2 regions of the Vibrio gangliei genome follow, and region 1 is predicted to be linked to the other one. Evidence: riboswitches for the same ligand, from Rfam matches in the RefSeq annotation. Region 1 holds a riboswitch; the other holds the start of a gene.
The links. Region 1 has a riboswitch for lysine ahead of Vgang_RS04865 (Na+/H+ antiporter NhaC family protein). Riboswitches for the same ligand answer to the same signal wherever they lie in the genome.
Positions count from the first base shown of each region.

Region 2: it holds a riboswitch for lysine, as region 1 does, so the genes downstream of both, lysC (lysine-sensitive aspartokinase 3) here and Vgang_RS04865 (Na+/H+ antiporter NhaC family protein) in region 1, are expected to answer to the same signal.

Region 1 is NZ_AP021869.1:1,061,275-1,077,602, reverse strand. Features, by position in the region: gene hisF (imidazole glycerol phosphate synthase subunit HisF) at 1-552, opposite strand, end outside; gene hisA (1-(5-phosphoribosyl)-5-[(5-phosphoribosylamino)methylideneamino]imidazole-4-carboxamide isomerase) at 534-1,271, opposite strand; gene hisH (imidazole glycerol phosphate synthase subunit HisH) at 1,326-1,955, opposite strand; gene hisB (bifunctional histidinol-phosphatase/imidazoleglycerol-phosphate dehydratase HisB) at 1,955-3,022, opposite strand; gene hisC (histidinol-phosphate transaminase) at 3,074-4,114, opposite strand; gene hisD (histidinol dehydrogenase) at 4,133-5,425, opposite strand; gene hisG (ATP phosphoribosyltransferase) at 5,432-6,328, opposite strand; His leader region at 6,407-6,534, opposite strand; gene Vgang_RS04865 (Na+/H+ antiporter NhaC family protein) at 6,771-8,354, opposite strand; lysine riboswitch at 8,471-8,706, opposite strand; gene Vgang_RS04860 (H-NS family histone-like protein) at 9,144-9,560, shown strand; gene Vgang_RS04855 (inosine/guanosine kinase) at 9,671-10,975, opposite strand; gene Vgang_RS04850 (DUF2057 family protein) at 11,154-11,792, opposite strand; gene Vgang_RS04845 (porin) at 11,868-12,884, opposite strand; gene dinG (ATP-dependent DNA helicase DinG) at 13,512-15,593, shown strand; gene Vgang_RS04835 (TSUP family transporter) at 15,628-16,328, shown strand, end outside.
Region 2 is NZ_AP021869.1:2,169,126-2,185,453, forward strand. Features, by position in the region: gene Vgang_RS10060 (PglL family O-oligosaccharyltransferase) at 1-355, shown strand, start outside; gene Vgang_RS10065 (pyridoxal-phosphate-dependent aminotransferase family protein) at 545-1,666, opposite strand; lysine riboswitch at 2,019-2,215, shown strand; gene lysC (lysine-sensitive aspartokinase 3) at 2,344-3,693, shown strand; gene metH (methionine synthase) at 3,893-7,591, opposite strand; gene Vgang_RS10080 (cation:proton antiporter) at 8,100-9,446, shown strand; gene Vgang_RS10085 (hypothetical protein) at 9,565-9,726, opposite strand; gene tyrS (tyrosine--tRNA ligase) at 10,041-11,228, opposite strand; gene Vgang_RS10095 (peptidoglycan DD-metalloendopeptidase family protein) at 11,368-12,654, shown strand; gene erpA (iron-sulfur cluster insertion protein ErpA) at 12,768-13,109, opposite strand; gene hemL (glutamate-1-semialdehyde 2,1-aminomutase) at 13,434-14,723, shown strand; gene Vgang_RS10110 (AI-2E family transporter) at 15,080-16,165, shown strand; gene rsmC (16S rRNA (guanine(1207)-N(2))-methyltransferase RsmC) at 16,251-16,328, shown strand, end outside.

The DNA.
Region 1 (16,328 bases):
TACGCCATCTTGGTTCATCATATTCAATACAATTTCACCTGCGCCACGCTTTTGCACTTCTTGTACCCAATCGCGAGTTTCCCACGCTGTGGCTTTAGTGCGCTCTTCATCACCGGTAAATTGGTAAACTTGATATTTACCCGTTTCCTTATCGTAGTAGGAATCAATACCGACCACGATACACTGGACACCAAACTTATCCGCTAAATCAGTAATCAACTGAGGATTCGCCAAAGCCGGTGAGTTGATTGAGACTTTATCTGCGCCAAATTCCAAAATACGTGCCGCATCTTCAGCCGATTTAATACCACCCGCGACACAAAATGGAATATCAATCACTTCCGCTACACGGGCTACCCAACTTTTGTCCACCACACGGCCGTCACTCGATGCGGTAATATCATAAAACACTAGCTCATCGGCACCTTCTTCGGCATATCGTTGTGCGAGTGGGACAATGTCGCCAATGATTTCATGATTTCGAAATTGCACGCCTTTAACGACTTGACCATCTCGAACATCAAGACAAGGGATTATTCGCTTTGCCAACATGAGAATGCCTCCTCTGCGGTAAACTTGCCATCTAATAGTGCGCGTCCAACAATTACGCCAGCAACGCCTGTGCCTTTCAATGCAGCAATGTCATCTAAGCTACCAATACCACCAGAAGATTGGAATTGCACTTGCGGATATTGTTTACAAAGGTCGACATACAACTCAACGTTAGACCCGGCTAATGTGCCATCACGAGAGATGTCGGTGCATAAAACGTGTTTTAAGCCAACCGTGAGATAATCTTCAATCAGAGCTTCAATAGTGACACCGGAATCTTCTTGCCAGCCAGAAATAGCCACACGACGAACGCCTTGCTCATCAATGTTGATATCGAGCGCCAATACGATCTTTTCAGCGCCGTATTTTTCCATCCAACCTTTCACTAATTCAGGCTCTTTAACAGCCGTAGAACCGACAACTACACGTTGTGCGCCCGCTTCCAGTAAATCTATAACATCTTGCTCGTTACGCACACCACCACCAATTTGGATATTCGCAGGCGTACTGGCGAGTAATTTAGCGATTAAATCAAGCTGACGAGCGGAGGTGTCTTTTGCGCCAGTCAAATCAACTAAATGCAGCCAATTCGCCCCGGCTTGGTGATAAAGGTTAAATTGCTCAGCAGGGTCAACTTTATATTCTGTTTTTTGCCCGTAGTCGCCTTGAAATAAACGTACTACCTGGCCATCAATTAAATCTAATGCGGGAATAATCAAACTCAATTCCTTTTTCTTTATCCATTCTGTTCAAATAATTTACAGCTTTAAAAACTAGAGCTCTAAAAAATTCTGAATCAACTTCGAGCCCGCCTTAGACGAACGTTCTGGGTGAAATTGTACCCCATAATAATTGCCATTTTGGACCGCAGCGGTAAATGGGTTGCCATAATCGCAACTGGCAATGGTATAATCGCCGACAGGCATCGCATAGCTGTGTACAAAATAGAAATAGCTATCAGCCGGAATGTCTTTAAACAATGGATGACCCGCTTTAGGTTGAATGGTATTCCAACCCATGTGTGGCAATGGCAAATCCCCGGTATCCATTAAACGGACTTCACCATCGCACAGGCCTAAGCAATCCACAACCTCATTGCCTTTCTGACCTTTTTCTTGTGATAAACGACCGAGTAATTGCATCCCTAGGCAGATACCAAGTAGTGGCTTTTCTACTTGCTTGACCAATTCAATCAAGTTGCGCTCTGCCAGGTTTTTCATCGCTTCACTTGCCGTACCCACTCCCGGCAAGAACAGTTTATCCGCTGCTAATACCACTGCCGGATCTTTTGAAATCGAGACTTGGTAACCCAGACGTTCAATGGCAAAACGAACCGAAGACACATTGGCACAGCCAGTATCAATAATGACGACTTTTTGTGTTTGCGTTGCACTTTGTGACATTACAACACCCCTTTACTGCTTGGCAGTTCATTGCCTTCCACTTTAATCGCTTGACGCAAAGTACGACCAAACGCTTTAAACAAACTTTCAATAATGTGGTGATCGTTATCGCCAGTTGACGATAGGTGCAATGTACAAGCAAGCGTATCAGTTAATGAACGGAAGAAGTGCACCACCATTTCAGTTGAGAGGTCACCTACTTGAGGGCGGCTAAACTTGGCATCGAATTTCAGATATGGACGACCCGATAGATCCAATGCACATTGCGCTAAACACTCATCCATCGGCAGGCTGAATCCAAAGCGACCAATGCCACGTTTGTCACCTAGCGCTTCTTTCAGAGCTTGACCAAGTGCCAGTGCGGTGTCTTCAATGGTGTGGTGATCATCGATATGCAAATCACCATCGACTTTAGCAATCATTTGGAAACCACCGTGGGTCGCGATTTGATCGAGCATGTGATCAAAAAAGCCCATGCCGGTTGAAATTTGATTACCACCTTGCTCATCTAAATTCACGCGAATTTTAATGTCGGTTTCTTTAGTGGTACGCACGACTTCGGCAATACGTGGCTGGGTAGTCAAATCTTTTAAGATATCTAACCAATTCATGGTTTGAGGGTTGTACTGAATACCGCGAATCGCCATGTTTTCTGCCAATTGCAGATCCGTAACGCGGTCACCAATGACAGCCGAGGTTTTAAAATCCACTTTGCCTTGTTGCAGATAATCTTTCACTAAGCCCAATTTTGGCTTACGGCAAGAACAATTATCCGCGTCAAAATGTGGACAAATCAACACGTCATCGAACTTCACACCTTGTGAGGTAAAAATATCCATCATCATGTTGTGTGGTGCGTCAAAATCCGCTTGTGGGTAACTGTCAGTACCGAGGCCATCTTGGTTGGTCACCATCACTAAACGGTAGCCGGCATCTTGCAGTTTTAACAACACAGGAATGACGTTAGGTTCGAATTTCAATTTATCTAAACGATCAACTTGAAAATCTTCTGGTGGCTCGACAATTAAGGTGCCATCACGATCAATAAAAAGAATTTTTTGGCTCACATTGCTTTCCTTTTCTGAGCAGCCGCCAAAACATACCTGGCGGCTTAAATCTTATTGCAGAGTATTTCGGATAAAACTCAGTGTTTTTTCACACTCTTCTCGGTTACCGATACTAATGCGGACGCAGTTTGCAATGGGTGAATTACGCAAAATGATGCCATTATCCCAGGCAGCTTTAAATACTGCGTCCCCATCTTCAAATTTCACTAATAGATAATTGCCCCAGCCATCATAGACGGTCACACCATTAAGCATACTTAAACCTGCTTGTAAGTAAGAACGGTTCGCACTGATGTCTAATACTTGATATTTCATACGTGCTAAGCCTGATTCAGACAAAGCTTGTACCGCGATATCAGCGACTGGAATCGGCACTGGATATGGCGCAATCACTTTGAGCAAAACGTTGATAAGCTCTTCATTTGCTAGAGTGAAACCACATCGCAAACCCGCTAATGCAAAGGCTTTAGACATGGTGCGCAAAATCGCAAGATTCGGATATTGTGCCAGTAAATCTACCGTTGACGCTTCAGGACAAAAATCAATATAAGCTTCGTCCATCACCACAATGGCGCGGTCTTTGGTCATTTCAAGTAAAGAAATGATATCTTCACGTTTAACTAAATTGCCGGTTGGATTATTCGGACTACAGACAAAGACAAGCTTGACATTATCGAGGCTGGCTTCAATGGTCGGTAGATCCAATTGCCAATCAGACGTTAGCGGCACAACTTTGCGCTCCACACCTATAGTCTCCGCACTGATCGCGTACATACCATAAGTGGGCGGACAATATAGAATCGCATCTTGATTGGGTTCGCAGAATGCACGAATCAATAATTCAATTCCTTCATCTGCACCGCGCGAGGTTAGCACTTGCTCAGGCTTAACACCGGCATAAGCGGCGTAACTCTCAATCAACGCTTTCGGCTGACATTCACTGTAGCGATTGAGGCGAGTATAAGACGTTTTATATTCATTATCGAACGGCGATTCATTGGCATTGAGCCAGACATCACCAGAGCCACCAATTCGGCGTGCAGACAAGTAAGGCGTTAACGCTTGAACTTGCTTACGGGCTAACTTTTCCATGTTAATTCCTTACTTAACTTATTGCTGATTAAGCTTTTCGATACGAATCGTCACGGCACGCTTGTGAGCATCAAGACCTTCCGCTTCCGCCATCGTGACCACGGTTGAGGCCAAGCCTTGCAAACCTTCTTTACTCAATTCCTGTACCGTCATACGTTTAGAAAAATCCGCCAAACCTAGGCTTGAATATGTTCTCGTGTAACCATACGTTGGTAATACGTGGTTGGTGCCCGAGGCATAATCGCCCACCGATTCTGGTGACCATTGACCTAAGAAAATGGAACCTGCGTTATCCAATAAAGGCAGTAATTCGCGTGGATTTTTCGTTTGAACAATCAAGTGTTCAGGGCCATAGAAGTTGGAAATCGACACACATTGAGTGAGTGACTCAGTAATCACAATCAAACTCGAGCCCAAGGCTTTTTCTGCAATCTCACTACGAGACAGTAGTTTTAATTGCTTTTGCACTGCTTCCGCGACTTGATCAGCAATCATTGGCGACGGTGTAAGTAAAACCACTTGTGAATCGGGCCCGTGTTCAGCTTGAGAAAGGAGATCTGCCGCCACAAAATCGGCATCCGCCGTCTCATCAGCAATCACTAACACTTCTGAAGGACCCGCTGGCATATCGATTGCTGCGCCACGAAAATCATTACTGACTTGACGCTTCGCCTCGGTTACAAAGGCGTTGCCAGGACCAAAGATTTTATCGACTTTGCTGACGGTTTCAGTACCATAAGCCATGGCTGCAACGGCCTGTGCCCCACCGACGTTGTACACTTCATCAATGTTACATAGCTTAGCGACGTACAAGATTTCATCTGCGATAGGCGGTGGTGAACATAACACCACTTTACGACAACCCGCAATTTGCGCTGGAACGCCTAGCATAAGCACAGTTGAAGGTAATGGCGCGCTGCCACCGGGAATGTATAAACCCACTTTGTTGATCGCGCGAGTGACTAATTCACACACCACGCCTGGTTGAGTTTCTACGCTTAATGGCTGCGCTTTTTGCGCTTTATGAAACGCTGAAATATTTTTATGAGCTTGCTCAAGTGCTTGCTTCATTTCATCTGATAAGCGCGCTGAAGCTTGCTCAATTTCTTGCTCGGAAACACGAATTGATTCAGGCTGCGCTTTATCAAACTTTGCTGTTAATGCTTTAAGAGCCGCATCACCCTCTGCTTTAACTTGATTGAGCACGTCAGTCACGATCGATGTTATGTTAGCACCGTCACTGATTGCTGGACGCTCAAGTACTGCACTTTGTTGCTCTTCACTTAATGATTGCCAGACCACCGTTTTCATCTTGCTTTACTCCATCATTTTCTCAATTGGCAGCACTAAGATAGAACTTGCGCCAAGCTCTTTTAAGCCTTCCATCGTCTCCCAAAAAAGATTTTCAGTACTGACAAGGTGAACGGCTACGCGATTTTTTTCTTGAGATAATGGTAAAACCGTTGGGTCTTCTGCGCCTGGTAGCAGTTTTTTGACTTGCTCTAGCTTATCCGTTGGTGCGTGCAGCATGATGTATTTCGACTCTTTCGCTTGAATCACGCCCTGCATACGAGTCAGTAGTTTATCAATCAGAATAGAGTGTTCGGTTGAGAACTCACCAATACGTTGGATGAGGGTTGCTTTAGAGCGGAAGATCACTTCCACTTCTTTTAGGCCATTGGCCTCTAATGTTGCACCGGTTGAAACTAAATCGGCGATGGCATCAGCAAGCCCTGCACGTGGTGCGACTTCAACAGAACCGGTTAGCATACAAGTGCTGAAATTGATACCTTGTTCATCCATGTAGCTTTTCAATAAGTGAGGGTATGTGGTCGCAATACGTTTGCCTGCAAGGTCTTGTGGGCCGTTATATGCTTCGTCTTTATCAATCGCAATTGACAAGCGGCAACCACCGAAATCTAAACGTCGTAGTGCCTTAAACTCACAAGGAGCGCCTTCTGTTTTACGGTCTAAGCGAACTTCCTCAAGTTCATTTTCACCAATGAAACCTAAATCAACCACGCCATCCATGATAAGTCCTGGAATGTCATCATCACGTACCAACAGTAGATCAATCGGCATGTTTTCGCTGTGAACCACTAGGCGCTCGCCAGCAATATTAAATTTAACGCCGCATGTTTTAAGTAGTGTTTGGCACTCTTTACTCAAGCGACCTTTTTTCTGAATGGCAATTCGAAGACGTTTGTTTTGCATTTCTCAATCCCTGTATTAATTACTTAATTCGATTGGCGAAGACCCTGATACGAATTTCGCCAAATATTTAGTCCTAAAATGAAAAAACCCCCGGAGAGAAAACTCTTCCGAGGGTTTGAATCTTGTCACTGATTCAGCGCCGGAAGAGATATCTTCCGGATGCACATACTCACCCGCAAGATATTACAGGATGATGGTGATGATGAATGTTCATATCAAATGTGCGCATGTTATTTCAGTATCTCAATCAGTTTCTATGTCTTCACACTAACCAAGCTGCCTGTATTTTTCAACCCTTTATTTTAATTATTTTCAAAATAAAATGTTGAGCTGTATTTCACTAATTGATCGTCTTTATTAGCTCAAGCTCTCTTATCGGTAAAGCTAATAAAAATCCGAGTCGTTTCCCACTCGGCTGTTCGACATTGCTCAGTTTATGACGTTATGCTGCCGCTTTTTTCATTTTAGATTTTGAAATCGCTGACATAACCGCACATACCACCACAAAGGTCACAGTCGCTGCGCCAAAGCCTATCGCAGAAGAGTCTGTTAAACCAAGGACGATAAAGCCCACACACGCGACTAATGCGGTCGCTAGCGCATAGAGTAACTGCGTTGAAACGTGATCAATATGATTACAGCGTGCACCGGTTGAAGACAAAATCGTGGTATCAGAAATTGGTGAACAGTGATCGCCAAATACTGAACCCGCTAATACTGCACTTAACATTGGTAACATCAATGCAAGGTCAGTGGCACCTGCTAAGTCACCTGCTATCGGTAACATAATGCCAAACGTACCCCATGAAGTACCGGTTGAGAACGCCATCACGCCAGAAAGAATAAATAGCAATACTGGCAACCAATGTACGTCAATATTACCTTCCACTAAGGTAGATAAATAAGCCCCTGTTCCCATATCTTTGATAACCGAGCCAATGGTCCAAGCAAAGGCCAAGATCAAAATCGCGCCAAACATGGATTTTGCGCCAATCCATAGCGTGATCATGGTGTCTTTGGTTGGAATTTTTTGCTTAAAGACGGTGGCTAAAGCACAGATAAGGCCAATTAACGCGCCATAGAAAAGTGATTGGCCTACGTTAGTGTTCTCAAATGCTTTTAAAATAGAGAATGGTTGTCCATCCGCAGCCAGTGCATCGGCACCAGAGCTGATCATGAAATATACCGTCGCAACGATAAGCGCAACAATTGGCAGAATAAGGTTCGATACCGTGCCATCTTTACTTTCGTTGATTTCTGACTCTTCTGTTAAATCAACGGCGTTGTCATCGTTATCATCAGTTCTGCCTTGATTAGCGGCAATTTCATGGCGACGCATTGGACCAATATTCAAATCGAACCAAACAACAGCAAACACCATTAATAGCGCAAAAATCGCATAATAGTTCATTGGCACTAAGCGCATATATGCACCTAACGCGGTATATTCCGTAATACCATGAGAGACAAGGATGCCACTGACTACCGTCATAATGTAGGCACCCCAGCTAGAAGCCGGCATGATCACACACATTGGGGCGGCGGTAGAATCAAGAATGTAGGCCAATTTCGAACGAGAAACGAGGAATCGGTCTGTTACAGGTCGAGAAATGGCGCCCACGGCTAAACTATTAAAGTAATCATCAATAAAAATGAAAACGCCTAACCAAGCTGCCAGCAATTTAGCACCACGTTTACTTTTAATGCGCTTTTGAGCCCATTCAGCAAAGGCATAAGTACCGCCTGATAACGTCAGCAACGCTGTCATCATGCCGAGTAGAATTAGGAAAAGTAAGATAAAAATGCTGTCCCAATTCAAACCACCATCGCTAATAAATACGCCAACCACAGTAGAACTGGTGTAGCTTAAAGTATCAAGCAATGAAAAATCGGTTAGCAACAATGCGCCAAGGATGATGCCCAAGCCAAGCGAAAGTAAAACACGTCGCGTGATAATTGCCATGGTTAAGGCAAGCGCGGGCGGTAACAGCGACGCGGCTGAAGAAGTAAAATCGATTAAGTTCATGATCAAAAAAACCAAAATTGGTTAGAGATCTACTGCAGAAAGGATATTGTTGAAGAATGGTTCGTAAAACAATAAAACATCTTGTTGATAAACGTTGAAAGCCAATACTTTCATGTGTCTACAGTAGCGCTCCATAGCCTAAATAAACCACATATCGATTAAAGTATATACGATATGCAAACTATGGCAGTGTTACACTTATTTAATGTAACCCCAGCAAGTGGCTGTGATAAACCGTAACCAACCAATACGCACCAGTTGGCCCTCACTTCGGCAATAGTTCCTTTCATACGCTCTCAAAGGCATCACCCTAAAACGTATTACTGATAAATATTGCGCCTCTACATCAGACTAAAACATTCGCCTTATAAATAGCCTTTTAATAGGCCATTCACAAAGGGTTCTAGCAAGATTTGGCACATTGTAATGATCGAAAATCAAATGGCAAGAGAAAACTCGACAATTTCATCCTCGAAGATTTCACCTACCAACATTTATTGGTAATTTTTAATCACTAAATTCATCTAAAAATAAAGTGTTCAAACAAGAGTTTATACCTAAAATTTTTAAGTCTAGGGAACTAATAATTAAACACTCGGTCTAGAAACAACATTGATGGTATCTTTTAAATTATCACAGCAAACTTAACTGGAATCTAAATCCAAATTTTAGTTATTTTTTTAATATGCTTTTGACTAACAATCGGTTCGAATATAAAATTAGCTAAAATTTACTTATGAGCATATTATTAGTGAATCAATTTGAGCATTTTATTGCAAGGGACTTTATATGTCGGAAATCAAAAAATCAGCACTTTTAAATATTCGTAGCCTTCGTGCATTCACTCGTGATGAATTTACACTGCAAGAAGTTGAAGAACTATTAGAAAAACTCACTACTGTTGTTGAAGAAAGAAGAGAAGCAGAAGAAAAAGAATTAGCAGAGCAAGCTGAACGCGAAGCTAAACTAGCAGAATATGCTCAAATGATCGCAAAAGACGGTATTGATCTGGAAGATTTAATTGCAGCAATGAGCGGCTCTGAAACCAAATCTAAATCACGTAAAAAGCGTACTCCTCGCCCAGCAAAATATGAATACATGCTAAATGGCGAACGTAAAACTTGGACAGGTCAAGGCCGCACGCCTTCTGTTATCCAAGATGCGCTGGATGCAGGTAAATCAATTGATGAATTCTTAATCAAATAAGTTTTATTGATTAGTGAAAAGGGAGCGTAATGCTCCCTTTTTCGTTTTATATGCTTAAGTTAATGCAAGATTCACTTAAGCATAAGGCTAACTCACCTATCGAGGTATGATTACCTTTCCCAATACGCTTCTTCTAAGCTGTCTTCTTTTTCAGGTAAACCACGTGACAAACGAGGAGAATGCTGTGCCAGAACTTCATAACTTACTCGGTTTGCATATTTACATACCTGAGAAAAAGAGGAATAAGTTAAAAACGGATGTTCATGCTTACTCGAATTAGGGATATTTTCTTTGTGATATTTATTTGCCGCCATGTCATGCAAAATAGCAGACAGTGCCGCATCACCTGCCCCGTTGGTATTTTTGATTTTTTCAGGGCCCCCCATATAAGGTGCAATATGAGAATAAACTTTAATAGGCTCTTTACACTGAGAACGAATGGTTGGACGACTAAACTCATATTGATTGAATTCTGCAATTGAGCCCGGCAATAAAGGTAGAGTTGTCTGACGTTTCGCTTCATTTTCCGTATAACCTGCCATATATAAGCCAACAGGTCCTGCAGTACACAATACCAAATCAACCCACTCTAAAGCCGCGTCAGAAGCTAATAAAGGATCATGTTCACCAGTTAAGGCTTCAGCTTCTTCTTCATTCATTGCAAGAACAGAAACATGTTGTGCAATAAAATCACGCCAATATTCAGGATCATCTTGAATCACATATTTCGTACCGAGTGTGAGCACAACAGGCACATCATATTTTTTGGCGTATTCTATGGCTTTCATTGTTGCTTCTGGCATCGGATCACCAGGTTTACAACGAACTAAATAAGCGGTCAAAACCAAAGCAGATGCACTTTCAAAAATAGACTCAGGAATGCTACTTGGTAATAACTGGTTCATCTTACCTTCACTAATCGCAAAAGTTCGCTCACCATTCTCACTGATTAATGCAAAACAGCGACCAATCGCCCCTTCGACTCCTTGCAAATAATTTAAATCCATACGGCTTGAGGTATTACATAAATAACGGTAGCCATAACTGCCGATTTTGATGTTATTACTCATTACGCCTAATAAGGTGGAACGATCATCAGCTAATACAGAATAATTGTGCAAAGTATTACCAATGGTGCCACCAGCAAACTCATCCGTAATTAAATCAAACTGCTTTAATTCGTCGTACAAGGCTTCCGCTCTATCATCATCAATAACCAGTGAGTGCCCTTTACTTAATTGGTATTTTTCAATGAACTCATCGCTTACATTCGCTTCAATATCCACTAAAGTTTGATCGATACCAATAATATGAGTTAGTGACATTTGTTTGCTTTCTTGAGCTTGGCTCACAAGTGGATCACGAGCATCAACAGGAAAGTAGTGTTTGGATTTACGTTGGCCAGGGAATTTCATAGTCGTTGTATATATAGTGGACAGGAAAAAGAATTGTAGCCATCAATCTGCATTGCAGCAATATGACAAGCAATAGCAACCGTTTGCACTCATCAGAAATTTGTTTTTAGGCCAAATGATAAGTTGAGTGATAAAAAAAGCGACACATAGGCCGCTTATTTCACCAAAATATAAAGGGTTACTTTTGATCAATTAACCATACTTGAAAGGCTTTTTTCTCTTGCGGTGTTGCCTTTATATACCATGCTTTTAATTGAGCCACATTTTCTGAATCGGCTTGTCGTTGAGCTTCTACCGGTAAAAATTTAGTGGCTACCGATGCTGCCCCAATCGCTGCAACACCGCCACGTAGATTATAATCCATAACATCTTCGATAAAGTTGCGGCCGAGTTGTACACCTTCAGCAGATAGAGGCTCTTGCTTAACTTCAACTTTATTTTCAGCACTATCAACTAAAGACCATTCAAAATCCGAAATACCATTACGTGCTTGGTTCAAATCTCGATATTCAGGTAACACAAACTTCAACTCATCATCTTGAGCAGTAAATTTAGCCACAATCACGTCACTGTATACTTGGCGTAAGGTGTCATTTTCCATCACACTTGGCTCAAACTTAAACACGATTTGGCTTTCACCATCAGGTAAGACCAGTGTATTTTGACCAAATAAGCCACCCTTTTCTATTTTTGGTTTTAGTGAGTTAACCACCAACAAATTAATACTATCTGGAATTGGAATCTTAACCTCAGCATGTACCAATTGACTCACTAATAATGCAATGCAGCCTACTGCAGAAAATAGTTTCTTACTCATATACATCCCTTTATTTATAAACAAAAAAGCCCGGTAGAAACCGAGCTTTTATACTATCACAAGTTCTAGACTTGATTACCAGTAGAAACGAGCACCAAGACCGAAGTTTGTTTCGCTGTCCACTTGCTGTGCTTCAACTAGTTCTTGGTCTGTGTTGATGAAGCCTAAAGTTGTACCATCTGCATAACCTACTTCAGCAAATACGCGAGCCCAGCTAGCAAATTTGTACTCTAAACCAACGAATGCGTTGTTACCATGTTCACTTAGATCTGCATCATCTTCTTGTTGGTTTACGTATTCATAACCTGCGTATAGAGACGTTTTCTCAACGAATGTCCAGTAACCACCAACTGAAATAGCATTTTGGTCAATTTTATTATTGCTAGCATCACTTTCTAATTGAGAACCGTAGTATGTTGCACTCAATTGAAGAGCATCTGTTACATCGAAAATACCAGTTGCTTCGTAGTAAGTGTTGCTAAGGTCCATTCCATTAAAATCATGATTGCGGTTATAACCACCACCAGCATAGAAACTAAATGCACCAAATGATGCACCAACAAACCCTTCAAGGAAATCTTGATTACTTGAGCTATCATTGAAGCCGTATGCTGCTTTTACCCACCAATTATCTAAATCTAATGAGTATTTAATTTGAGAATCATTCAAAGCATCATTCAATTGTCCGTACAGGTTACCTGTACCACCAAAGAAGTAAGAGTAATCGGTACCACCTAAATCATCCGATACTGTCCAATCTTTACCAAATTGAATCGTACCGAAATCAGTTGCAAAACCAACCATGTGACGGCGAACGGTTACATCATTGCTATCGTTAGCTGGAACACCCACTTCAACTAAACCTAACACAGCAAAGTTGTCACTTACATTGTACTTAGCATCAACACCTGTGCGAGATGAACCTGTAGAAAGATCACCGTTATAATCGTCAGCATCCATGAATTTCATTTCTGTACGTAATTGACCATAGAAATCAACTGACGCGTCGTCGCTACTGTATATCTCTGCAGCGTTAGCTGCACCTGTGAATGCTGCTGCTGATACAGCAAGCGCTAAAAGCGATTTTTTCATAATAATCCACTGCCTTTTATTAATTTGAAATTCCCTTTGGGATTCCTTTCTTTATTGTTTTGTTACCTACCAGCAACCTGCCAGTAAGTAGTACATCTGATTCGCAAGCAAAGATTGCAATAAGTTCCCCAAAACTGTCAAATTTAATAAAAAAACCTAAAACCGATCACATAAAAAACATAAAAACAAACAAAATCAAACCCTTAAGAAAAATTCACCTTATTAAAAAACACTAAAAACACCAAAAAACTAAGCCTGCAAACTAGTTCTCATCATAAAACAACAGACAAGAAAGCTAAAAAAAACTAAAAACCTCATACTTTTAATCCAACAAACACCCTGTTTTCAGTATAAAACTCTAAATTGGACGGAAATCATACAAACAATCCATGCTCGTGATATTTCTGATTATTTTTGTGAACTTGGTCTTGTTTTTCATTACAAATAAATGAACGAAAGATTAATTTTTCGATATTTACTAGAAAATTACGGATCAAGCTCGCAGCTTTAAATGAAACGGATACAGTGTATTTTCTCGACATTTTGACTCAATAAATTGCCCCTCATTCAGGTTACTTAGATTAACCACTGTGATAATATCCAGTTGTTCAAATTTGAGAGTCCAGCATGTTATCCAGCAATATTCAAAAAGCCATTAAGCAAAGTTATCAAAATCTGTCACATCAACTTGATGGTTTTATTCCACGGCGGGCTCAAAATTACTTGGTTGCAGAAATTGCCAAGACCTTAGCGGGCACCTACCACAAATCAAATCGTATCATCGTGGCTGAAGCAGGCACCGGAATCGGCAAGTCTTTAGCTTATCTAATGGCATCCGTGCCCTTTGCTCAATTTAGTGAAAAGAAAATCATCATTTCGACGGCAACCGTGGCATTACAAGAGCAATTGATTAATAAGGATATGCCGTTATATCGCCGTTTAGTGGAGGCACCTTTTACCTTCATCTTAGCGAAAGGACGTCAACGGTATTGCTGTGCTGAGAAACTCATGCTGGCTTCTGGCAGCCAACAAGATGGACAACAGATAGCGATGTTTGAAACTAAACCAAAGAAAAATGACATCAAACAATTGAAAGATCTTTATGACGCCCTAGCGAACCAGAAGTGGGATGGGGATAGAGATTCTTGGCCAGAAACCATCTCTGATGATATTTGGAAGTTAATCGTGAGCGATAAGCACAGTTGTAATAATTCTATGCCGGCACATCGTGACTACCCTTTCCAAAAAGCGCGTGCCGATCTAGATAAAGCCGATGTCATTATTGCCAATCACAGCTTAGTTATGGCGGATGCCGATCTGGGAGGCGGTGTCATCTTGCCTGAGCCGGAACAAAGTATTTATATTTTTGATGAAGCCCATCACCTACCCCATGTTGCGCGAGAGCACGCTTCGGCTTCAGCGAGCTTAAAAGGTGCATCTGGATGGTTAGAAAGCTTGAATAAATCCGTAACCAAAATCGCAAACCTGACTGATGCAAAGCGTAGCTCACGTTTTCGGAATGAATTACAAGATTCTATTCAACAGCTTATTCCAGCGCTCACTCAACTGAGCAAACAATTAGCCAATAACGAATTTAAAGAACGCATTTATCGCTTTGAACATGGTGAATTACCAGCTTGGTTAGAAGAAGAATCAAAATCTCTCAAGCAATTAAGTAAGAAAGCTCACCAGGCAATGAATAAACTCGCAGACTTAATTTCAGAGCGTGTCAAAGATGGTGAAATATCTTCTCGTCTTGCTGAGCCGGCCCTTACTGAAGCGGGATTTTATTTGCAGCGCCTAGAGAACTTATCCAAAGTTTGGCACTTAATGGCTGAACCAAACCACGATAAAGGTGCCCCGCTAGCTCGTTGGTTTGAAATTAGCCCTGAGCGAGAAGATGACTACATTATCAGTGTTTCACCATTAGAAGTGGGCTGGCAATTAGATCGCCAACTATGGAGCCGTTGTTCAGGTGCCGTTTTAGTTTCAGCGACTATGCGAGCATTAAATTCATTCCAATACTTTGCCATTCAAGCGGGAATCAGCCAAAAACAGGAAGACGCCACGCAATTTTTAGCACTGTCTTCTCCGTTTAATTATGCTGAAAATGCAGAGTTATTGATTCCAAAACTGAAATATGAACCACAACATCCAGACTTTACTCAATATCTAGCAACCCTTTTGCCTGAGTATATTGAGCCTAATAAAGCGAACTTGGTGTTATTTTCTTCTTACTGGCAAATGAATCAGGTAGCAGAAAAACTCGCCACCTTAGCTGAAAAAGAAAAATGGAACTTACAGATTCAAGGTAAGCGATCGCGTGGTGAAATATTGAATAAACATCGTGCCTATTGTCAATTTGGGCAAACAAGTGTGATATTTGGTACGGGCAGTTTCTCAGAAGGATTAGACTTACCAGGCAAACTATTAGAAAACTTAATTATTACCAAAATACCTTTCGGAGTACCAACATCCCCCGTTGAAGAAGCGCATTCGGAATACATTGAGCAAAAAGGCGGAAATCCGTTTTTACAAATTTCCGTACCCGAAGCGAGTAAGAAATTAATTCAATCGGTTGGCCGTTTACTGCGTAAAGAGCAAGATTCTGGTAGAGTCGTGATTCTCGACCGCAGGCTAGTGACAAAACGCTATGGAAAATCCTTACTCGACTCGCTGCCGCCGTTTTCCCGTAAAATTGAATACTAGCCGATAACAGTCGGCGAAAAAGAAGAAGAACTCTATGGAAATGTTAGACCCAACGATGCTTATCATTCTGGGTTGTGTTGCTTTTGCTGCGGGATTTATCGATGCGGTTGCTGGCGGTGGTGGAATGCTAACGGTTCCTGCGTTGCTTTCGATTGGCCTTCCTCCTCATTTAGCATTGGGCACAAATAAATTATCCGCGACATTTGCGTCTTCAACTGCGGCGTTTACTTACTATAAAAAAGCACTGTTTACGCCTCGGTTCTGGTACCGCTCTTTTATTGCCACTTTCATCGGAGCGATAGGCGGCACACTCGCGGTCAATCTGATTAGCACCGATTGGTTAGACAAACTTCTCCCTCTGATCATTCTTGCTACGGCGATCTACACCATTTTTCATAAATCGCCTAAAGATAATCACAGCCTAATGCCTAATTTCGATGTGAAAACACACAAGAAACAAGTCATTCAAGGTTTGTCGCTTGGGTTCTATGATGGGGCGATTGGTCCTGGAACGGGCGCATTTTGGACCGTGAGCAACATGGTGTTGTACCGAATGAATATTCTGCTGTCTTCGGGTGTTGCTAAAGCCATGAACTTTACTAGTAACTTTACCTCTCTCATTACTTTTGCCATTTTAGGTCATATCAATTGGGCTCTAGGTTTCACTATGGGGCTATGCTTAATGGCAGGGGCTTATGTAGGGGCGCATTCTGCAATTCGGTTTGGCGCAGCATT
Region 2 (16,328 bases), 1.1 Mb from region 1:
CAACCCTGACTTATTAAATCAAGTTACCAACCCGAGTGTTTGGAAAGATAGATTCGATTGGGATGTGTACCACACTCAACTCAATATCGGTCTGCATTTAGGTAATCCTGAATACATTCAACCTTATATTGATTGGGCAAACAAAATCATTAAACGCAAACCTCGCGCCGCGTTTTATTCTAGCTTAATCGTTGCGTATCAAGGCATCGGTGATAACCACAAAGCCGAACAAATTCGTAAAGAAGCGGAGTTTTTATTCCCAGCACAAGATTTTTCGAAGATCCGTTATATTTCACCAGAGGAAAGAGCATCAAAGGCGAAGGCGATGTCTGGGGCGAAAGAAGCCAAAGAATAGTAGCGTGGCTCGTTGCTAGGGCGCTTCGCTTCTCGTCGCTCGAAAAAGCAAGGCAAAATTCGGTGTAAAAAAAAATATCTAAAGATCAATATAACGTAACTCGTTACACAAACGCCTTGCTTCTCATGGCAAGAAAAGTAAAGCGTAAATCGAGTAACGAGCTACGATAAGCGAAGCGCTCGAGATTCGTTATTTTTCCATCGTCTCCTGCAGTGCTTTCAAACACAACGCCACATTTTCACTTTTTGCGCTGTAACCCATCAAACCAATACGCCATACTTTACCGGCCAGTGCGCCTAAACCGCCGCCGACTTCCAGGTTGTATTCATTGAGTAAGTGTTGACGGGTACTGGCATCATCGACACCTTCAGGTAGGTATACCGAGTTTAGTTGAGGCAAACGATGCGCTTCATCGACCACATATTTAAAGCCTAACGCTTCTAGACCAGTTTTTAACTTTTGGTGCATTTCGGCATGACGCTGCCACGCATTTTCTAAGCCTTCTTCATACAAAGCTAACAAAGATTCATGTAAGGCATATAAGCTATTAACTGGCGCGGTATGGTGATAGCTGCGTTTACCTTCGCCACTCCAATAACCCAAAACCAAACTTTGGTCGAGGAACCAACTTTGTACTGGTGCTTTACGCGCTTGGATCTTAGCAATCGCTTTAGCAGAAAATGTAATTGGCGATAAACCTGGCACGCATGACAAACATTTCTGGCTACCGGAATATACGGCATCAAGTTTCCATTCATCGACTCTAAGTGGCACGCCACCTAATGATGTCACCGCATCAACAATGGTCAGCGCATCATATTGCTGCGCCACTTTCGCCAACGCTTCAGCATCACTTAATGCACCGGTTGAAGTTTCAGCATGTACAAAGGCTAAGATTTTAGCATCGGGATTTTGCTCAAAAGCTTCTGCTACTTTTTCAACGCTCACTGGTTGGCCCCATTCGTCGTCCACCAGCACCACTTCTGCGCCGCTACGAATGGCATTTTCGCGCATACGTTCGCCAAACACACCGTTACGACAAATAATTACTTTATCACCGGCTTCAATCAAGTTGACAAAGCACGCTTCCATACCCGCGCTACCGGGAGCAGAAACCGGGATGGTAAAGTCATTTTCAGTTTGAAATGCGTATTTCAACAAAGCTTTCACTTCATCCATCATGCCAATGAATAACGGGTCAAGATGACCAACGGTAGGACGGCTTAATGCTTGTAAAACGTCTGAAGATATATCAGATGGACCTGGGCCCATAAGAATACGGCGAGGCGGGAGAAAACGTTGAAAAGTCATATTAATCCTTAATGGTGTAATCCATATTTTACTTGGGTATATGTGTGTGCTTTTAAAACGTGATTTTCTTTCAAAATATTATTCGAGATAAACACGCCCTGATAAATTACCACGCTAAACCTTGCTTTCTTACGGTTAGATAAGAAGCTGTGATCTTGCTCAAAATATTGTATACATTTTTGTATTTTATAAAAACGAAAGCAAGCATAAAAAATCATCACCTAAGCAAGGTTAGCAACACTTTTATGATTGACTTTTTTGGTGCAACAACGTTCAATGTAGGCTCATTGTTTCATAGGATATGAAGCATGAATCGAAGGCTCACACAGGGCCTTTATTTAACCGAAAAGGTTAACTAAGAAGAGGAGCGTAACCCAGGCAGATGATAGGTGGATCCCGATATCCAATACCCATCATTCAGGGGGAGTTACGCCGAGATGGGTAAATACTCGGGTGTTTATCGCATCGGTTGTACAGGTTGAATCCTGGCAACTGTCACTATGTATGTTGAATTTTGACATAGGTATATAGTGAAGAGCTTCTCAGGTTTTGCATGGTCACACTATTCAGTTATGGCCTCTATGTATTTCCCTGCTCTAAGAAATCTCTCTTCAACATTGGACGTTTGCTTATCGCACTTTGATAAGCTTTTTTGAAGTAATCTGGGAGACAATGCCGTGAGCGCATTCAACGTAGCAAAATTCGGTGGCACTAGTGTGGCAAACTTTGAAGCCATGAGCCGCTGTGCCGCCATCATCGAAAATAATCCATCGACCAAACTTGTGGTCAGCAGCGCCTGTTCTGGTGTGACAAATTTATTAGTTGAGTTGGCATTAGGGGTACAAAACCCAAATGACCGTGATGCTATTTTTGCTCAATTGAAAGAGATCCATTACTCCATCATTGAACAATTTTCTGAACAAGAGAAAACCAGACAAGCAGTGGATTCTATTTTAGATGCACTCGCTAGTATGGCTGAAGCCGCCTCATTCCAATCAAGCGATAAACTGACTGACCATATCGTGGCATGTGGCGAATTGATGTCGACTCATATTTTGACTCAATTGATGATCGAACGTGGTATCAATGCCGCGCGCTTTGATATTCGTGAAGTGCTACGTACTAATAACGATTTTGGCAAAGCCGAGCCTGATATTGCTGAAATTTCAGCTTTAGCTCAGCAAAAATTAACCCCACTTTGCCAGGACTTTGTGGTGATCACTCAAGGTTTTATCGGCAGTGATGTGGAAGGCAATACCACCACACTTGGCCGAGGTGGCAGTGATTACAGTGCAGCATTAATTGCAGAAGCGGTTAAAGCCTCTGGCCTAGAGATTTGGACAGATGTTCCAGGGATCTACACTACCGATCCACGCATTGCACCAAAAGCGACTCCGATCCCAGAGATCAGCTTTAGTGAAGCGTCAGAAATGGCCAACTTTGGTGCGAAGATCTTGCATCCTTCAACTTTGCTTCCTGCTTTGCGACACCAGATCCCAGTCTTTGTTGGATCTTCTCGTGAACCAGAAAAAGGCGGTACTTGGATCCGTCAGAAAGTCGAAAGTGCGCCACTATTCCGCGCCTTGGCGATCCGTAACAACCAAACGATGGTGACATTGCGTAGCCCTGATATGTTCCAAACTTACGGCTTTTTGGCACAAGTGTTCAACATCTTGGCTAAATACCAAATCTCTGTTGATTTGATTACCACATCAGAAGTGAGCGTCTCTTTGACGCTAGATCAAACCAACACCTCAGGCAAAGCACCTGAGTTGCCAGCTGAGGTCCGTGCTGAATTGGCGGAACTGTGCAGCGTAGAAGTCGAGCATAACCTAAGCCTAGTTGCCCTAATTGGTAATAAGATGAGTGCGAAAAAAGGCTATGCAAAACAAGTATTCAGTGCATTAGAAGACTTTAACTTACGCATGATTTGCTACGGCGCAAGCCCACATAACTTGTGCTTCTTAGTCGATGCACTAGAAGCCAAACGTGCGGTGGAAGTGCTGCATAGAGAGTTGTTTGAATAGATTCGATTATCGGGCACTTCGTTTCTCGGAGGCTCGTTTCTCGAAAAAGCAAAGCGGTACTGAAAAATGATCAGTACCGTTTTTTATTTCTATCTACAAAAGACAAAAAACGCTAGCAGATATCACTCTGATAGCGTTTTCTTTTTCGTATTACGAGTAGCGTAAGCGCCCTAGCAGCAAAGCGCCCTAGTAACGATCGTTAACTCAAATTCGGCCCTAGCCATTTCTCCATTTCAACGTCATCCCAACCTTTACGCTTGGCGTAGTCTTCTGCTTGATCTTGTTGGATCTGAGCGATGGCAAAATAACGAGAGTCTGGATGCGAGAAATACCAACCGGATACTGACGCGCCCGGCCACATAGCGTAGCTTGAGGTTAATGACATGTCAATGGTTTCTTCAACGTTAAGAAGCTCCCATAAGCTGCCTTTTTCCGTATGCTCTGGGCACGCAGGGTAACCCGGAGCAGGACGAATGCCTTGATATTTTTCACGGATCAGATCGTAGTTACTGAGCGATTCCTCTGGTGAATAACCCCAAATCTCTTTACGCACCATTTCATGCATGTATTCGGCAAAGGCTTCCGCTAAACGGTCTGCTACCGCTTGGATCATAATGGCATTAAAATCATCACCTTGTGCTTTGTAAGCATCCGCCAATTCACGCTCACCGATGCCGCCGGTCACCGCAAAGCCACCAATCCAGTCCGATTTGCCGCTGTCTTTTGGCGCAATGTAATCCGACAAACAGTAGTTCGCCCCTTTCGGTTTCTCGGTTTGTTGGCGAAGGTTGTGCAACACTTTAATTACTTCACTGCGCGATTCATCAGCATAGACTTCAATGTCATCACCGACGCTGTTAGCCGGGAACATGCCACACATGCCGCTCGCTTTAAGCAAGCCTTCTTGCTCAATGCGGTCGAGGAATACGTTAGCATCGTCATACAAACGCTTAGCTTCTTCCCCTACTTCTTCATGCTCAAAAATCGCTGGGTATTTGCCCATCAATCCCCAAGTTAAAAAGAACGGTGTCCAGTCGATGTAATCACGTAAGATAGCCGTATCAATATGCTCAAACACATGTACGCCAGGTTTAGCAGGTGCTGGCGGAGTATAAGCCTGCCAATCAATCGCCACTTTATTGTCGCGCGCTTTATCGAGTGTAACTGGCTTAGTACGCGGGCGTTTACGCGCATGTTGATCACGGACGCGTTCGTAATCCAAATCTAGTTTTTCAACAAAGGCTGGTCGTTGCGATTCAGAAAGCAAAGCAGAACAGACCCCTACCGCTCGTGAGGCGTTATTCACGTAAACCACTGGTTGTGAGTAGTTTTGCTCAATCTTAACCGCTGTGTGCGCTTTCGATGTAGTTGCGCCACCAATGAGTAGAGGTAAATCAAAACCTTGCCGTTCCATCTCTTTAGCAACGTGTACCATTTCATCCAATGATGGCGTGATAAGGCCAGATAAACCTATGATGTCGACGTTTTCTTCTTTAGCGACTTTTAAAATGGTTTCGGTGGGTACCATCACGCCAAGATCGATGATTTCGTAGTTATTACATTGCAGCACTACGCCGACAATATTTTTACCGATATCATGCACATCGCCTTTTACTGTCGCGAGCAAAATTTTGCCGTTGGTTTGACCAACCTGTTTTTCCGCATTGATGTATGGTTCAAGATACGCCACCGCTTGCTTCATCACTCGCGCCGATTTCACCACTTGTGGCAAGAACATCTTACCTTCGCCAAATAAGTCGCCGACCACGTTCATACCGTCCATTAACGGACCTTCAATCACTTCCAGTGGCTTAGAAGCTTTGGCTCGCGCTTCTTCAGTATCTTCAACAATGAATTCGGTAATGCCTTTCACTAGCGCATGTTCAAGACGTTTTTCCACTTCCCAAGTACGCCATTCTAACAAGGCAGGATCTTCGGCTTTCCCAACCCCATTGGTGCGGTATTCTTCCGCTAATTCAAGTAGGTTTTCTGTGGCATCAGGATGACGATTAAGCACCACGTCTTCCACCGCATTTCGCAGTTTTTCCGGCACGTTGTCATAAATTTCAAGCTGACCAGCATTCACGATCCCCATGTCCATACCACGTTTGAAACAGTGATATAAGAACACCGCATGAATCGCTTCACGCACGTAGTTATTACCACGGAATGAGAATGAAACGTTAGACACACCGCCAGAAATCATCGCATAAGGTAAGTCACGCTTGATGTCTCCGACCGCTTCAATGAAATCGACCGCGTAGTTGTTGTGCTCTTCAATACCGGTCGCAACAGCGAAAATGTTGGGGTCGAAAATAATGTCTTCTGGCGGGAAACCCACTTCATCGACCAGAATGCGGTACGCTTTAGTACAAATCTCTGTTTTGCGCTCGCGAGTATCCGCCTGACCAATTTCATCAAACGCCATTACAATCACAGCCGCTCCATAACGACGGATCAATTTGGCTTGTTCGATGAATTTATCTATCCCTTCTTTCATCGAAATCGAGTTAACAATGCCTTTGCCTTGCACGCATTTCAGACCGGCTTCAATCACATCCCATTTTGAGGAATCAACCATGATTGGCACTTTGGAAATCTCTGGCTCTGAGGCACAAAGGTTTAAGAAACGCTCCATGCAGGCTTTAGCATCCAGCATGCCTTCATCCATGTTGATATCAATGATTTGTGCGCCATTAGCTACTTGCTCACGCGCCACATCGAGCGCTTCATCATAAGCTTCTTCAACAATTAAACGCTTAAACTTAGCCGAACCGGTGACGTTAGTACGCTCACCCACATTCACAAATAATGAATCTTGATCGATGGTTAATGGCTCAAGACCCGATAAACGGCAAGCTTTCGGCAGCTCTGGCAAAGCACGAGGTTTAATACCTTCAACCACCCGTGCCATCTGGCGAATGTGCTCTGGCGTAGTACCACAACAGCCACCGACCATATTTAAAAAGCCACTTTGCGCCCACTCTTGAATGTGTTTTGCCATTTCACGTGGTTCAAGATCGTATTCACCAAACGCGTTCGGTAAACCGGCATTAGGGTGAGCAGAAACAAAGGTTTCAGAAATGCGAGAAAGCTCTTCGACATATTGGCGCAATTCATCAGGGCCAAGCGCACAGTTAAGGCCAAAGGATAATGGCTCAACGTGGCGCAGAGCATTGTAGAACGCTTCGGTCGTTTGCCCTGAAAGTGTACGGCCCGAGGCATCGGTAATGGTACCAGAAATCATCACTGGCAATTTGTAGCCAATCTCATCAAACACACTTAATACAGCAAACGCACAGGCTTTGGCGTTCAAAGTATCAAAGATGGTTTCGATCATGATGATATCAACCCCGCCATCGATTAGGGCGCGTGTTGATTCAGAATACGCTGTGACTAACTCATCAAAAGAGACATTTCGAAAACCCGGATCGTTCACGTCAGGCGAAATCGAACAAGTACGGTTGGTTGGGCCTAATACACCAGCCACAAAACGCGGCTTGTCCGGTGTTTTTTCTGTCCATTCTTGCGCAGCTTGTTTGGCTAGCTTAGCGGCAGAAAAGTTGATTTCAGCGCTCAAACTTTGCATATCGTAATCAGCCATCGCGATGGTGGTGGCGTTAAAGGTGTTGGTTTCGAGAATATCGGCACCTGCGGCCAAATAATCACTATGAATTTGCTTGATAAGTTGTGGCTGAGTTAATACCAGCAGGTCATTATTGCCTTTAAGGTCACTTGGCCAATCAGCAAAACGCTCACCACGATAATCAGATTCTTGTAATTGATGCGATTGGATCATGGTACCCATACCGCCATCAATTAATAAAATGCGGGATTGCAATAATGCTTCAATTTGATTTTTTATTTCATTGCGATATGAATTTGAGCTTCCAGCCACGATACAACCTCTTTCCTTCAATCTTTCGATATTGCCACCATTCTGGCGACATCTTACTCGTTCTATACCCAAGTAACTTCAAGGTGCGAGTTTCAGCAAGAATAAAACAAGTTTTAGGCAAGGCAAATTGGACATGATCATAGTTATTCTATCTCTGTTCAATTTAACGCAGCATAAAGCTTGTTTTAACTTGCCCTTAGGGAGCTTCATCCAATCCTTTATACTACGTCAGATTGGTTTGAAAGGTGCTTACATTCCTTCGCCAATCTTCCTTGCCTAAAAGGTTGGATGATAGCTCTGAATTCTGCATCTTGAAGTCACTTGGGTATAAGTCACATCCTACCATAGAAATCTAGACGTCTAAAACAAGTTTAATCGACTAATATCTTCCTTTTTAACATGCATTTTGTCTGCTTTGCTCTAATCTTGTTAAAAATATATTGATATTTATATTTAAGCGCACGAAAATTGCGGGATTACAATTTGTTACACTAGCCAAGGTTGGAATATGTCGGTTTATAATACGTTGTGCTTCCTGTCGTTTGCAGCGATGGTGATTGCATTGATAAACAGTAAGTTTGGTCGTTTACAGACGACGATTGCCATTACTGCGGGTGCAATGGTGCTCTCACTTCTCATTCTTATTGCCGGTCAAAGTGGCTGGTTCAACCTTGTCGACATTGCTTCGAAAACCATGGCCGAGATTAACTTTGAAAGCTTTTTGCTTAACGGGATTCTCGGCTTTTTACTATTCGCAGGTGGCTTAGGCATTAAATTGCCTCACTTCGCTGACCAAAAATGGGAAATCGCAATCCTTGCTTTCGGTGGCACACTGTTTTCTACCTTTTTTATCGGCTTTAGCTTATATGGCATCTGTAATGTCATTGATATCCATATTGACCTTATTTACTGCTTATTATTTGGTGCACTGATTTCACCAACCGACCCGATAGCTGTATTGGCGATTGTAAAAAAACTCAAAGCTCCGCAACGTATTTCCACTCAAATTGAAGGCGAATCTCTATTCAATGATGGTATTGGTTTGGTGATTTTTGTGACGATTTTCACCGTCGCATTCAGTGGCCATGCCCCAACCGTTGGTGGCGTACTGTCTCTATTCATGCAAGAAGCAGTGGGCGGTATTGCTTATGGTTTTGTACTTGGTCTACTTTTCCACTATTTGATCAGTTCAACTAACGATCACTCAATGGAATTACTATTGATGATCTGTATTCCAACAGCCGGTTACGCTTTTGCAGAAACACTAGAAGTTTCTGGCCCGCTAGCCATGGTGGTTTCAAGTATCATGATTGGTAACTGGACTCGCTATGTTGGATTCTCGAAAGAAAGTACCGAGCACATGGATCATTTTTGGGAGCTTATCGATGAGTTCTTAAACGGCATCTTATTCCTGTTGATCGGTATGTCTCTGCTATTATTTGAATTCCACTCTGAAGATTGGATCATGATGGCGATTGCTGTTCCACTGGTTTTATTAGCACGTTTCTTAAGTGTGTGGATCCCATTCATCGGCTTCAAACGCTTTAGAACTTACAATAAATGGTCAGTGAAGATCTTAACCTGGGGCGGGTTACGAGGTGGTCTAGCTCTAGCAATGGCGCTTTCCATTCCACACGGTAAGTATTTCGTTACCGCCGATCAAATTGATGTCAAAGAAATCATCATGGTGATGACTTACGCAGTAGTGGTGTTCTCGATCCTGATTCAAGGTTCAACCATTACGCCAATGATCAATAAAGCCAAAGTGGTACAAAAACAAATGGAAGAAGCTGAACAACTTAAAGCTCAAGTTGCAAACGATTCTCAGAGTGAAACTGTACAAAAAGACGCTTAATCACCAATAAAAAGCACAAAGTAAAGCCCCCTGACCATTATGGCTGGGGGCTTTTGTATATTGAAAACACATTATCGATTAAGTCATTAACCTCAGCTGAAATTAACTATAATCCTGACTAAGAACGACACATTTCATCAACATAATTTTTGATCAAAACTTGCCCTTTCGCTGATACTTTCAATTCCTGAAATAACTGCTCTAAGGGGTAATCGCTTAGCCCAACCAAACGGGCTAATACCCAAGATTGTGTATGATCCTCATCAAAGCCTTTTTCCATTGCTTCATTCCACGCCAGATCTATTGTGCTATCAATATCCTGAATGGCATTGAGAAGATCGGGGCTATATTTACTAATAAAATCAATAACATCCCATTTTCGGTAATTTTAATTTGGCAAGAAATTGCCAACACCTCGGCAAAGTTCTGCCAATTAAACGGTTGAACGAGATAGGGAAGAAAGGAAAATCAGAATGGTCATTTTGATAGAATGGGGAGAAAGAAGCCATAAATATACGGCAATAAAAAAGGCTTGAACCCACGAGCTCAAGCCTATTTAACCTCAGTAGAGGTTATGTATTCTAACGAATTCGATTATTTAATCGTGATGCGTGCAAACTTACGCTTACCAACTTGGTATACCGCAGTCCCTGCTTCTGGAACAAACTTAGTATCTTCCAATTTTTCACCATCCATTTTCGCCGCACCTTGACGGATCATACGCATGGCATCAGAAGTTGAAGACACTAGGCCAGCTTCCTTAAGTACGTTGCCAATCGCAATACCAGCAGCAAACTCAAATTCCGGCATTTCATCAGGTACTTGGTTCTTAGCAAAACGGTTCACAAACTCTTGTTCCGCAGCATCAGCGTCTGCTTCAGAGTGGAAGCGAGCAATAATTTCTTTAGCCAGCAATACTTTAATATCACGTGGGTTTTTACCCGCTTCAACATCGGCTTTAAATTGCGCCACTTCTTCTAATGGACGGAATGAAAGCAGCTCGTAGTAGCTCCACATTAAATCATCAGAAATCGACATGATCTTACCGAACATTTCGCTCGGCGCTTCGCTCACACCAATGTAGTTGTGAGCCGATTTAGACATTTTCTTCTCACCATCCAAACCAACAAGTAATGGCATCATCAATACCACTTGTGGTTTTTGACCATTGGCTTTTTGTAACTCACGGCCCATAAGTAGGTTGAATTTTTGGTCTGTACCACCTAACTCAACATCCGTTTCCATCGCAACAGAATCATAACCTTGTAGCAGCGGGTACATAAATTCATGAATCGCAATTGGTTGGTTATTTGAGTAACGTTTTTTGAAGTCATCACGCTCAAGCATACGCGCAACGGTTTGGTTAGCCGCCAAACGAATCATGCCTTCTGCGCCAAGTTCAGATAACCATTCAGAGTTAAACTGAATTTTAGTTTTAGCTGGGTCTAAAATCTTAAAAACTTGTTGCTTGTAGGTCTCTGCGTTGGCTAACACATCTTCACGGGTTAATGGTGGACGTGTTGTATTTTTACCGGTCGGGTCACCTACCATGCCAGTGAAATCACCAATCAAGAAAGTCACTTCATGACCAAGTTCTTGGAAAGCACGTAATTTATTCAAAATCACAGTATGACCTAAATGAATATCCGGTGCGGTTGGATCGGCACCTAATTTAATACGTAGTGGACGACCTTCTTTTAACTTGGCGATCAGTTCTTCTTCTGGGATCAGTTCTTCAACACCACGCTTAATCTCAGCCAGTGCTGCTTCAATACTCGACATGTAGGGTTACTCCAACAATTCTGTAAAAATATATATCAGGACATAATACGCAATAGCGCTGTTTTTGGAAACCAGTTAGACTGGCACAACTCTTTTTTCCGAGCAATTAATTGCCACAATGACAGAATAATTCTCAATCATGCGTGATTTCATCAATCAATTACCTTTTTTTCACAAAGCTGGGATCGGTTTCATCAGTGCCTTGACCGTTATGCTTGCCTTCTCTCTACCTGATATCGAAGAGCTCACTCGCAATGAACCGAAATTAAAAGTAGGTAAGCATTATCCACTCGCCATCCCTGACGATATTCTGACCTCTCAAGCTCCGCCTAAAGTGTTTACCGATTGGGAAACCTATACTGTCAAACCGGGTGAAAGTACTGCAGTATTATTCAATAGAATCGGTTTATCAGCCCAATTGTTGTATCAATTAGTGTCTGCTGATAAAGAAATTGAAAACCAGCTCTCGCGCTTACGCCCTGGTGATAAGTTGATTTTCGGATTCAATGAAGACCATGAGTTTACTCAATTAATTCGCCCTATTTCGGCTTATGAATCTTTTCGTATCTCGAAAGTAAAAGATGGATTTCGCTCTCATATAGAGAAAAAAGAGATCAACAAACATTTTAATCATGCCGAAGCCACGATTACTTCAAGCTTCTGGAATGCTGGCGTTTCATCTGGTTTAACCGCCAATCAAATCATGTCCTTAGCCGGGATCTTTGGTTGGGACATCGACTTTGCGTTAGACATTCGTTCCGGAGACCACTTTGAAGTGTTATTCGAAGAGCAGTTTGTGGAAGGACGAAACATTGGTGGCGGCAACATTATCGCCGCAGTTTTCACCAACCAAGGCTCGACTTTCAAAGCCATTTTAAACCCGGAAGATGGCAATTATTACGATGAGAATGGCCGAGCGATGAAAAAGGCGTTTTTACGCTCACCGGTTGATTTCCGTCGAGTGAGTTCTAACTTTAACCCCACTCGCCGCCACCCAGTCACAGGCAAAGTCGTTGCACACCGTGGCACAGACTACGCCGCTCCGGTTGGCACCCCGATTTGGGCTGCAGGAGACGGTATTGTTGATAAAGCAGGTTACAACCAGTTTAATGGCAACTATGTGTTCATCCGCCACAGCAGTACCTACATCACGAAATACCTGCATTTACAAAAACGTTTAGTCAAAACAGGCCAGCGTGTAAAACAAGGCGATACAATAGGTACATTGGGGGGAACTGGGCGAGTCACTGGTCCACACTTGCATTATGAGTTCTTAGTGAATGGCGTACATAAAAACCCAAGAACGGTCGATTTACCACAAGCGGAATCACTTACGGGGAAAAAGAAAGAACGTTTTGTTGCTCAAGCAAGCCAGCAATTGGCCAAATTAAAGCGCTACGAACATCGTTTGATCGCCAAAGAGTAAAAATAATAATCACAGCTAAAATATAACAACGGCCAGTAAGTTCATCACTCACTGGCCGTTTTCTTATTTCTTTTTATCTTATTTATCTTATTTATCTTTAACAATAACGAACACTAAACGCTAAAAGACGCGCCACAACCACAAGTTGTCGTTGCATTCGGATTATCAATGAAAAAGCGGGAGCCTTCCAAGCCTTCAGTGTAATCCACCACGCCACCAATCAAATATTGCAGACTCATTGGGTCAACCACTAATGTCACGTCTTGTTTTACAATAGTGGTATCGCCTTCATTCACGTTTTCATCAAAAGTGAAACCGTATTGGAAGCCACTACAACCGCCGCCGGTAATGTATACACGCAATTTTAAATTTGGATTTTCTTCTTCAGAAATCAATGTTTTTACACGAGATGCCGCGGCATCTGAAAAAGATAATGGTAATTGCTCATCGCTCATGACGACCTCTCTCATTAGCGTAGTTACCAAGCCTAGCTTTGCTTAGTATCACGAATTAGGGGGAATTCATTTGAATTCGGATGACCTGATTATCCAATACCTGACCTTATCGTTCAAGTATTCATCGCCACTTGATTAAAATTGCTTGAATCCGTCGATGAAATATAACATTACAATCCCATATTGCTAAAAACCCCGGTTAAACAAGTGCAAAACCCGTCATCTTATATACAATATGGGCACCAATCACAGTCTGAGCTACTTCATCTCGTCATCAGGCCTGATAAGTAGCCACTAGTTGTAATACCTATGTAAGGATAAAGCATGAGCAAATCCGCAGAACTCTACCAAAAAGCACAGCAGACTATTCCTGGTGGTGTTAACTCACCGGTTCGAGCATTTAACGGTGTCGGTGGCGATCCACTTTTCATCGAACGTGCTGACGGTCCACTGATTTTTGATGCCGATGGTAAAGCCTATATCGATTACGTTGGTTCTTGGGGCCCGATGATCCTAGGTCACAATAACAAAGCGATTCGCAATGCAGTGATTAAAGCTGCAGAGCGCGGTTTGAGCTTTGGCGCTCCAACCAAAACTGAAATCAAAATGGCGGAATTGGTTTCTGAAATGGTTCCATCGATGGAACAACTGCGTATGGTGAGTTCAGGTACAGAAGCAACGATGAGCGCAATTCGCCTTGCTCGTGGCTTTACTGGCCGTGATAAAATCCTTAAATTCGAAGGGTGCTACCATGGTCATGCTGATAGCTTATTGGTCAAAGCCGGCTCTGGTGCCTTAACGCTTGGTCAGCCTAGCTCTCCTGGTGTACCTGCTGACTTTGCCAAACATACCTTAACGGCCACCTTCAACGATCTTGATTCTGTGCGTGAATTATTTGCCGCCAACCCAGAACAAATCGCTTGCATCATCGTGGAACCAGTCGCGGGTAACATGAACTGTATTCCCCCGGTTGAAGGCTTTTTAGAAGGTCTACGTGAAATTTGTGATGAGCACAAAGCGTTGCTAATTTTCGATGAAGTAATGACCGGATTCCGTGTGGCTGAAGGTGGAGCGCAAGATTTCTACGACATCAAACCGGATTTAACTACACTAGGTAAAATCATAGGCGGCGGTATGCCTGTCGGTGCTTTCGGTGGCCGTAAAGATGTAATGCAATACATCGCACCAACAGGCCCTGTGTATCAAGCGGGTACGTTATCTGGTAACCCAATTGCGATGGCTGCGGGTCTTGCGTGCTTAAAAGAATTACGCGGTGAAGAAAACGAAGCTCGACTAGCAAAACGCACTAAACAATTAACCAAGGGTTTGAAAAAAGCAGCGGAAAAACACGGCATTCCGTTTACTGTTAACCGCGTTGGCGCAATGTTTGGTTTCTTCTTTACTGAGCAAAAACACATTACTTGCTATCAAGATGTAACTCAGTGCGACACTGAACGCTTCAAACGTTTCTTCCATTTAATGCTTGAGCACGGAATTTACCTGGCTCCTTCTGCATTTGAAGCAAGCTTTATGTCTTTAGCTCATTCTTCACGTGAAATTGAAGCGACCATTGAAGCCGCTGATCGTTGCTTTGCGATTATGGCGCAAGAATAAAAAACCTGACGCAAGAGCAAACGTAAAACATTAAGATTTATTTTTAAGCAAGAAGGGAAAGATCATCGATCTTTCCCTTTTTTATCTGCTCTCGGAAACGATTAATGCCAATTCAGCACAACTAAGACCACTAAGGCCACAGCCCCCAATAAAAACCAAGGGATCTTTCTTTTGGCTTTTTGATCGCAACCGCACTGCTTATCACAACACCCCATCTTTCTTCTCCACCCCCATCTTTACGATTGATCGTATATCAAATTATCGCCATTATAGGCACGCTTGATGTCTTAACTCACTTGAACTCAGGATAACTAAGACAACATATGCCCCATTAATTCCATCAGCAAGGAAGAAATATGCCTTACAAATTTAGAATGACCGCGACTCATTGGGTCTTGATCATTGCGCTCCTCGCCGCTGCTTATGCATGCTATTTATTGATAACACCTTATCTCAATTCTATTGTAGTGGCGTTTATCATTTCACTGCTGATGTCACCTTTACATTCAAAACTCTCTCAGCGTTGGCCTTCGTGTAAAAATATTACCGCCCTTCTGTCTTGCTTGTTACTCACCGTGGTGATTGTACTGCCTTTATTAGCCATCTTTGCAGCTATTGTTCAACAAGGGGCGCATCTGTCACAAACCGTTTATTCATGGGCTACCAGTGGCGGGATCCAAGAATTATTAGCTCACCCTTATGTGGTTAAAGTGTTGGATATCATTAATCATTACTTGCCTTTTGATCACATCAGCCCGCAAGAGATCGCCCAACGTGCCGCCAAGTTTATTTCTCAATTTGGCTCAACGTTGGTCTCCATCAGTGCTGGCGTGCTGGGGGATGCCACCAATTTTATAATGAATTTCTTCCTCATGTTATTTGTGCTGTTCTTTTTACTTCGTGACCAAGAACGATTACTGAATACCATGCGCCATATTTTGCCGCTTTCACGCAGCCAAGAAGATCGCTTGTTAAGTGAAATCGAACAAGTATCAAAATCAGCGGTGTTAGGATCATTTTTAACCGCTGTAGCGCAAGGGGTTGTCGGTGGTCTCGCCTTCTGGTTTGTCGGTTTGCCTGGGTTATTCTTAGGTACTATGATTGGCGCCGCGTCTTTTATTCCGGTTGTCGGTACTGCGCTCGTGTGGGTACCTGCGGCAGCTTATTTATTCTTAACCGGAGAAATCACTTGGGCTATCTTCATTGTGGTATGGGGTATCGCTGTCATTGGCTCGATTGATAATTTACTTCGTCCGTTACTGATGCAAGGCAGTGCTGGCATGGATACGTTAATGATCTTCTTTGCATTGCTGGGCGGTATTCAATTATTTGGCTTGATCGGCTTAATCTATGGCCCGCTGATTTTTGCCATCACCATGGTACTTTTCAAAATGTATGAAGAAGAATTTAAACACTTCCTTAATATGCAAGATAATAGCTAGCTTCAGCAGTTAACTTGACTCAACACTTCATTGCCAGGCTCGATTGTGCGAAAATCGGGCCTGTTTTATTTTTAGGTAGAAACCCATGTCCACATATACTGCACCAAGCCAAATTGCCCAACGTCAACTTGAATACTTCAATGGCAAGCATGTTTTGATTGCC